3 regions of the Bradyrhizobium sp. 2TAF36 genome follow, and region 1 is predicted to be linked to each of the others. Evidence: predicted binding sites of a transcription regulator. Region 1 holds the regulator's gene; each other region holds the start of a gene.

What was found. Region 1 encodes LexA, which represses DNA repair genes until DNA is damaged. Its sites were predicted from a motif close to TGTTCNNNNTGTGTTCNG; they were not measured.
Region 2: AB4Z51_RS09205 (single-stranded DNA-binding protein) is a predicted target of LexA. The motif match lies at 759-776, and genes of this name have one in related genera.
Region 3: AB4Z51_RS12400 (ImuA family protein) is a predicted target of LexA. The motif match lies at 1,359-1,376, and genes of this name have one in related genera.

Annotation. Positions count from the first base shown of each region.
Region 1 is NZ_JBFRFR010000054.1:52,351-54,614, reverse strand. Features, by position in the region: gene AB4Z51_RS28590 (hypothetical protein) at 1-216, opposite strand, end outside; gene AB4Z51_RS28585 (Cys-every-fifth RiPP peptide CefA) at 509-733, shown strand; gene lexA (transcriptional repressor LexA) at 922-1,623, opposite strand; gene AB4Z51_RS28575 (molybdopterin molybdotransferase MoeA) at 1,800-2,264, opposite strand, start outside.
Region 2 is NZ_JBFRFR010000012.1:96,499-98,762, reverse strand. Features, by position in the region: gene AB4Z51_RS09210 (outer membrane protein) at 1-479, opposite strand, end outside; gene AB4Z51_RS09205 (single-stranded DNA-binding protein) at 930-1,433, shown strand; gene AB4Z51_RS09200 (DUF2306 domain-containing protein) at 1,625-2,023, shown strand; gene gyrA (DNA gyrase subunit A) at 2,192-2,264, shown strand, end outside.
Region 3 is NZ_JBFRFR010000018.1:16,187-18,450, forward strand. Features, by position in the region: gene AB4Z51_RS12395 (Y-family DNA polymerase) at 1-608, opposite strand, end outside; gene AB4Z51_RS12400 (ImuA family protein) at 511-1,293, opposite strand; gene AB4Z51_RS12405 (putative DNA modification/repair radical SAM protein) at 1,457-2,264, shown strand, end outside.

The DNA of each region.
Region 1 (2,264 bases):
GCGCGAATTGACGGTGCGCGTCCAGATCCAGCGATTGTCGTAGCGGACGTTGTCGGCGAAGGCGAGCTCCGTTCCCGGGAGCAGGCAGACCGCGACGGTCGGATCGGCCGCGGAGGCAAAGCCGCGCGTCGAGGTGCCGCGGAAAGTTGTCGTGACGATCGTCTCGCCGACTTCGGCGGGACGCGACGCGACGGCATGCAGGCTGTAGTCACACATCGGGTGCTCCTCATGCAGGGATGGCGACCCACGTCTCTTAATCGAGGCGCAGGCCTCTATCAGAGTGGAAATACCAAACGTTCTGCCGGGTTGTAGGCAAATCTACGGCTCGCCGCCGCAGGCCGCAATCACATTAACTTTCCCGAATCCGCCAGGAACAAAGCCCGCCCCTTTGCATTCTGCAGGCGCGTGTCAGCGCCCCGCAGGCGCCGACCAGCCGGAATAGTGCCAGCCCGGCCGCGACGGTTGGTCGACGGCGTCGAGGGCCTTGCGGACTTGCTCGCTTACGGCGGTGTCCTTGCGGACATGGGGCCGCGATTGCGCGGCCAAGGCTTGCACGGCCAAGGCTTGCACGGCCAAGGCTTGCACGGCCAAGGCTTGCACGGCCAAGGCTTGCACGGCCAAGGCTTGTACGTCCAAGGCTTGTACGTCCAAGGCTTGCGACGCTGATGCTGCGATCAGCGCCACAGCAATTGTGCTCAGAACGATCCGGCGCATGACTTCTCCTCGAACCTGAAGGCCGCGAAGCAGGGCTGCTTCGTGCGGCGTGCCGAGGATTTACCGCTGGAGGAGGGGCCGGATAATCTGCGCGAAACCAGAAAGACTATCCAGCGGAAGCGGACAATCGTCCGCTCCAATCTCGGATCGGCGCCGCCGATCGAAAGCGCGCGGGGCGCCAAATAACCGATACCGGCACGTCCGGTATCAATACTTCCGGTACAGCCCGATCAGCTTGCCCTGGATCTTCACCCGGTTGGGCGGCAGAATGCGGACCTCATAGGCCGCATTGGCGGGCTCGAGCGCGATCGAGGCGCCGCGGCGGCGGAAGCGCTTGAGCGTCGCCTCCTCGTCGTCGATCAGCGCCACCACGATATCGCCGGTATCGGCGCTCTCGTTGCGCTGGATCAGCGCCATGTCGCCGTCGAGAATGCCGGCCTCGACCATGGAATCGCCGCGCACTTCGAGCGCGTAATGTTCGCCCGAGCCGAGCATGTCAGGCGGTACGCTGATGGTGTGGCTGCGGGTCTGCAAGGCCTCGATCGGCGTACCGGCCGCGATGCGGCCCATCACGGGGACCGCGACGGGGCGCTCGCCCTCGTCCGCCGGCGGGCTCGAAGTCGTGCGGACCTTGCCGAGATTGCCTTCGATGACGCTCGGCGTGAAGCCGCGGCGGCTGCCGGCAGCGGCCTGAAGCTCGGGCAGCTTGATCACCTCGATGGCGCGGGCCCGGTTGGGCAGGCGCCGGATGAAGCCGCGCTCCTCGAGCGCAGTGATCAGGCGATGGATGCCCGATTTCGAGCGCAGGTCGAGCGCGTCCTTCATCTCATCGAAGGAGGGCGGCACGCCGCTTTCCTTCAGCCGTTCGCTGATGAACCGCAGGAGCTCGTATTGTTTGCGCGTTAACATCTCGACCAAAATCCCCCGGTTGATGTCGTTCGATTCCGAGACGCTGAATTCAGCAGTAAGCCGCTACATTCTCGAAACAAATCATGAACAGACACTATATGTTCGATACATGTTCCGCAACTGCTTAATTTACCGTGAACGCGACAAAGTTCGCGGAACGCACGCGAACGAAGCGCTCAGACGGGCAGCCGCAAGACCTCGCAAGGCGTGCCGGCTTCGGCCTTCGACGCGAATGGCGCGCGCACGAGAAGTGCCTGTGCCGCAGCGAGATTCGCAAGCAGCGAGGAATCCTGGTGATTGACCGGAAGGGCGACGAGCGTGCCGTCATCGCGGAGCTCGAGGCGTGCGCGCAGGTAATCCTCGCGCTGGTCGTTGGCGCCGACATCGCGGCCGAGCACCGCGCGTTCGCGGCGGTGATGAATCATCGAACGGCCCGAAAGCGCGCGAATCAACGGCACCATGAACAGGAAGCCGCAAACGTAGGATGACACGGGATTGCCGGGCAGGCCGATCACGCGCATCGCGCCGAGCCGCCCGTTCATCATCGGCTTGCCCGGCCGCATCGCTATCTTCCAGAACGCCATCGAGATACCTTCGTCCCTCAGCGCCTGCTGGACCAGATCGTGGTCCCCGACCGACGC
Region 2 (2,264 bases), on a different contig from region 1:
CGGTAGCGATCGCTGACGACGGCGCCGCCGCCCTTCACGTAGACCAGGACGTTGTTCCAGGCGTAACCGACCTGACCGGTAATCAGGCCGAACGCGTTGATCTTCGAACGATCGCGCAGGCCGCTGATCGCACTGATGTTGTCACCCGAGAAATCGGCCCAGTTGCCCTGGCCTTCGAAGCCGAACACCCAGTTGGCTGACTGCCAGCGGTAGCCGACCTGGCCGCCGACCGTGCCGCCGGTCGCGTTGTGGCAGCCTTCGCCTACGAGAACGCCACCGCCGATATCGACGTCCCAGCACTTGTGACTGGTGCCGCCGCCGCCGTTGATACCGATGTAGAAGCCGCTCCAGTCGTAGATGGTCGCGATCATCGGTGCCGGAGCCTTGGTGTAGGGACGCGCAGCGAGATCTGCCGCGCTTGCGGGAGCCGACAGCCCCAACGCGATTGCACCAATAGTACCAATCAAAATCTTATTCATTGCAGTCTCCCCCAGTTTCGGTCCGCTTCTCGAAGTCCCCGAAGCGGTTGATCAGGCGCAACGCCAATAAGAATCTAATTCCGAGCCAAGCGTAGCTTAGGCGGGAGGCGGAGTCCGTCTCCGGAATGCAACAGTCGGGCGGCATCTGAACTGCTTCTAACTTGATGAATGTTAAGCTGTTTCGCCGTCCTCAGGAATTCGGGGAAATTCCATTTGGCGCAGGCCGTCTTTGTGCAACGCGGTGTCGTCTTGCCAACGCAACAAGGTGAGGGGTGTCATAAGAACAAATCTGGAACGAGCCGGCCAGGGGTGCTATATGTGGGGATAAGTGGAGGGGTGACGGGCCGATCCGTCCGCGCAAGCGTATAGGGTCGCGTCAACAGGTTGCAGAGGACGCGGGCGCGTCCCGGGCCTTCTAAAATTCAGTGGCATTCGGAGTGGAGAGCGGCGATGGCGGGAAGCGTCAACAAGGTCATTCTGGTTGGAAATCTCGGCAAGGATCCCGAAATCCGCCGCACCCAGGACGGGCGGCCGATCGCGAATTTGAGCATCGCCACCTCGGAGACCTGGCGCGACAAGAATAGCGGCGAGCGCAAGGAAAAGACCGAGTGGCATCGCGTCGTGATCTTCAATGAAGGGCTCTGCAAGGTCGCCGAGCAGTACCTGAAGAAGGGCGCGAAGGTTTACATCGAGGGCGCGCTCCAGACCCGCAAATGGACCGACCAGAGCGGCGCCGAGAAGTACTCCACCGAGGTCGTGCTCCAGGGCTTCAACTCGACCCTGACGATGCTCGACGGCCGCGGCGGCGGTGGAGGCGGCAGCTTCGGCGACGAGCCGGGCGGCGATTTCGGCTCCTCCGGTCCCGTCAGCAGCRCGCCGCGCCGTGCCGTTGCCGCCGGCGGCGGCGGTGGTGGTGGCCGCAACAGCGACATGGACGACGATATCCCGTTCTGAGGCGGGCGGGGGCGCTTCGCCCCTGATGTCACCTTGCTCGCCTAGAACGACAGGATTCCTTACCAATTGATGGGCAAAGCTCGGTTTTTGCGTGTGCTGCCTCAGGCCTTTGACGAGGCGTGATGTGAATGATATTAACTTGATGTTAATCCTATTTACATGGGTCGGCCGTCGATCGGAGAAAGCCCTGCATGAGCGTTGCGCCGCTGCTTGAGGCCGCTCCAGCGATCCCGCTGCACGCCTTTGCCGCCATGGCCGCCTTCGTGCTCGGCCTCGTTCAGTTTGCCGCCCCCAAAGGCACGCTGCCGCACCGGACGATCGGCTGGATCTGGGTGGCGCTGATGGCGGTGGTGGCGGCCTCGTCGTTCTGGATCCATCAGATCCGCCTGGTCGGGCCGTTCAGCCCGATCCATCTCCTGTCGATCTTCACGCTGGTGATGCTACCGCTCGCGGTGTGGCGGGCGCACACCCATCGGGTCGCCGATCACCGGCGCATCATGATCATGACGTTCGTCGGCGCGCTCGTGATTGCCGGGCTGTTCACGCTGGTGCCTGGACGGATCATGCACCGGGTGATTTTCGGAGCCTAGGACGTGGTTCCATGCGGCTCATTCCGGCTTCCCTCGAGGCAGTGGTGCTGAGCTCGTAAGTCTCTGGAAAAACAGTCGGAAAAACCGCTTCCCCAGACCTCGCAAGGGTGGTTATCAGGGGGGCGATGCGCTATATGATTCCCAGATAAAATCTCACCGGATTTCCCCTTGGCTGACGACGACAACAAGCCCGGCGACCAGCCGGCGCAACCCTCGGACATTCGTCCCGTTTCCATCTACG
Region 3 (2,264 bases), on a different contig from region 1:
GTTTTCAGGCCGGCGCGGCGCAGACCAGTGGTGATGGCCTCGCCCGCACCAAGCGCGGATACCGGCAGCCGGCTGATCGCCGCCGCCTCCCCGCCATCGGCGACGATGGTGCCGGAGGCCTGCCGCGTCAGCGTGCGCGCACAGACCGAGGTGCCGGCGATCGCCGCGCTGACGGCAAAACCCTGACGGGCGAGCGCGCGGACGAAGGTCTGCAACAACGCAGCCTCGCCGCCGAACAGATGCGCGCAGCCGGTGATGTCCAGAAACAGCCCGTACGGCGGATCGAGCGCCACCAGCGGCGTGAAGCGGTCGCACCAGTCGGCGACGTCGCTGAGCGTCTTCGCATCGGCCACGACATCGGCGTCGAACACTTTCAAGTCCGGACACATCGCCCGTGCATTGGCCAGGGGCTGGCCGATGTGCAAGCCGAGGCGCTCGGCGGCTTCGTCCAGCGCATGGATCACCAGCGCATTGTTGTCCTTGATGACAACGATGCTCGGATCATTGGTCTTACCCAGCGCGCCGAAGAACCGCTGAATCCGATCGATGGGCAGGCGCGGCAGCCACAGGCTGAGGATACGTCGACGGTTCAGAGAACTGGCACTCATCACATTTCCATTCCATGATCCACCGGCCGCACGGGCCATGACGATTGCGCAAGAGTTCGGCATCGAAGCGCGGCGCGCCCCAGGAGCTCCATGCCGGGCCCGGCGGCGAATGCGCCGCGCGCAACATCCACCGCGTCTCCGCGGTCGAGGGCAGCGGCTGCGCGGCCATCCGCAACATCAGGCCGGTGACACCGGAGCCTTGCGCGGCCAGTGTCAGCTTGCGGCTCGCCACGAGATCGAACTGCCGCGTCTCACCCCAGAGCTCGAGCACAACGGCGCCAAGCGCGTCGCAGGCGAGCGCATCGGCCGAGGTCCGCAACGCGCTCTCGACATCGGCGGCGCGCACCATCACCACGCGGCGCGGATCGAGACCGATCTCGGCAAGCCCGCTCATCGACAGCGCGCCGGTCTCGAGTTCCGAAAAATCCTGCCGCACCCACAGCAGCGGCCGGCGCCGCGAGACACGCCCCGCAAGCCCCATGACAAAACCCGTCGCGGCGGTTCCCTGCCGGCCCTCGCAAAACACCTCGTGGATCACCGCGCGCGCGAGCCCGCCCTTCAGCGCGCTGTCGACCTCGTCGTGGCCGAGCGCGACGCGATCGTGCTGATGCACGACCTCCGCCGTCTCGATGCGCTCGATCTGGCCGCGCAAGGTCGCAAGCGCGTTCATCCGTGCGCCGCTCATATACGCCGCTCCTTCAGAGGTGATTGCCGAGGTTCTCAAAAATAAGAACCTACGGCTGGCTCATTTGTTCATGATATGTTCTAATATAAAGCTAACAGCGGCCGGGGAGTCAATCGAATTGGTGCTCATCCGGATTCGTAAGCTGAATCAAAGGGATTCCACGATGGACGTACAACGCAAGCTGGAGATTCTGGCTGATGCCGCCAAATACGACGCGTCGTGCGCCTCCAGCGGCACCGAGAAGCGGGATTCCAGCGATGGCAAGGGCATGGGCTCGACCGCGCCGGGCATGGGCATCTGCCATTCCTACGCGCCGGACGGACGCTGCATCTCGCTGCTCAAAGTGCTCCTGACCAACGCCTGCAATTACGACTGCCTTTATTGCGTCAACCGCGCCTCCTCCAACGTGCCGCGTGCCCGCTTCACCATCGACGAAGTGGTCAAGCTCACGCTCGACTTCTACCGGCGCAATTACATCGAGGGCCTGTTTCTCTCCTCCGGCATCATCCGCAGCCCCGACTACACCATGGAGCAGGTGGTCAGCGTCGCGCGCAAACTGCGCGAGGAGCATCACTTCCGCGGCTACATCCATCTCAAGACCATTCCCGAGGCCGACGACGCGCTGATCGCGGAAGCCGGCAAATATGCAGATCGCCTCTCCATCAACATCGAGATGCCTGAGGAGACGAGCCTGCAGCAATACGCACCGGAAAAGGATGTGCGCGCGATCCGCCGCACCATGGGCCGGCTGCGGCTGAAGCTCGACGAGGCCGAGGAAAACCGCAGCACAAAGACGAAGGCCAGGCCGCAGCGCTTCGCGCCCGCCGGACAGAGCACACAGATGATCGTCGGCGCCGACGCGGCCTCTGATCACACCATCCTGCACACCAGCTCCAATCTCTATGGCTCCTACCGGCTGCGGCGCGTCTATTACTCCGCCTTCAGCCCGATCCCCGATGCCAGCCGCGCTT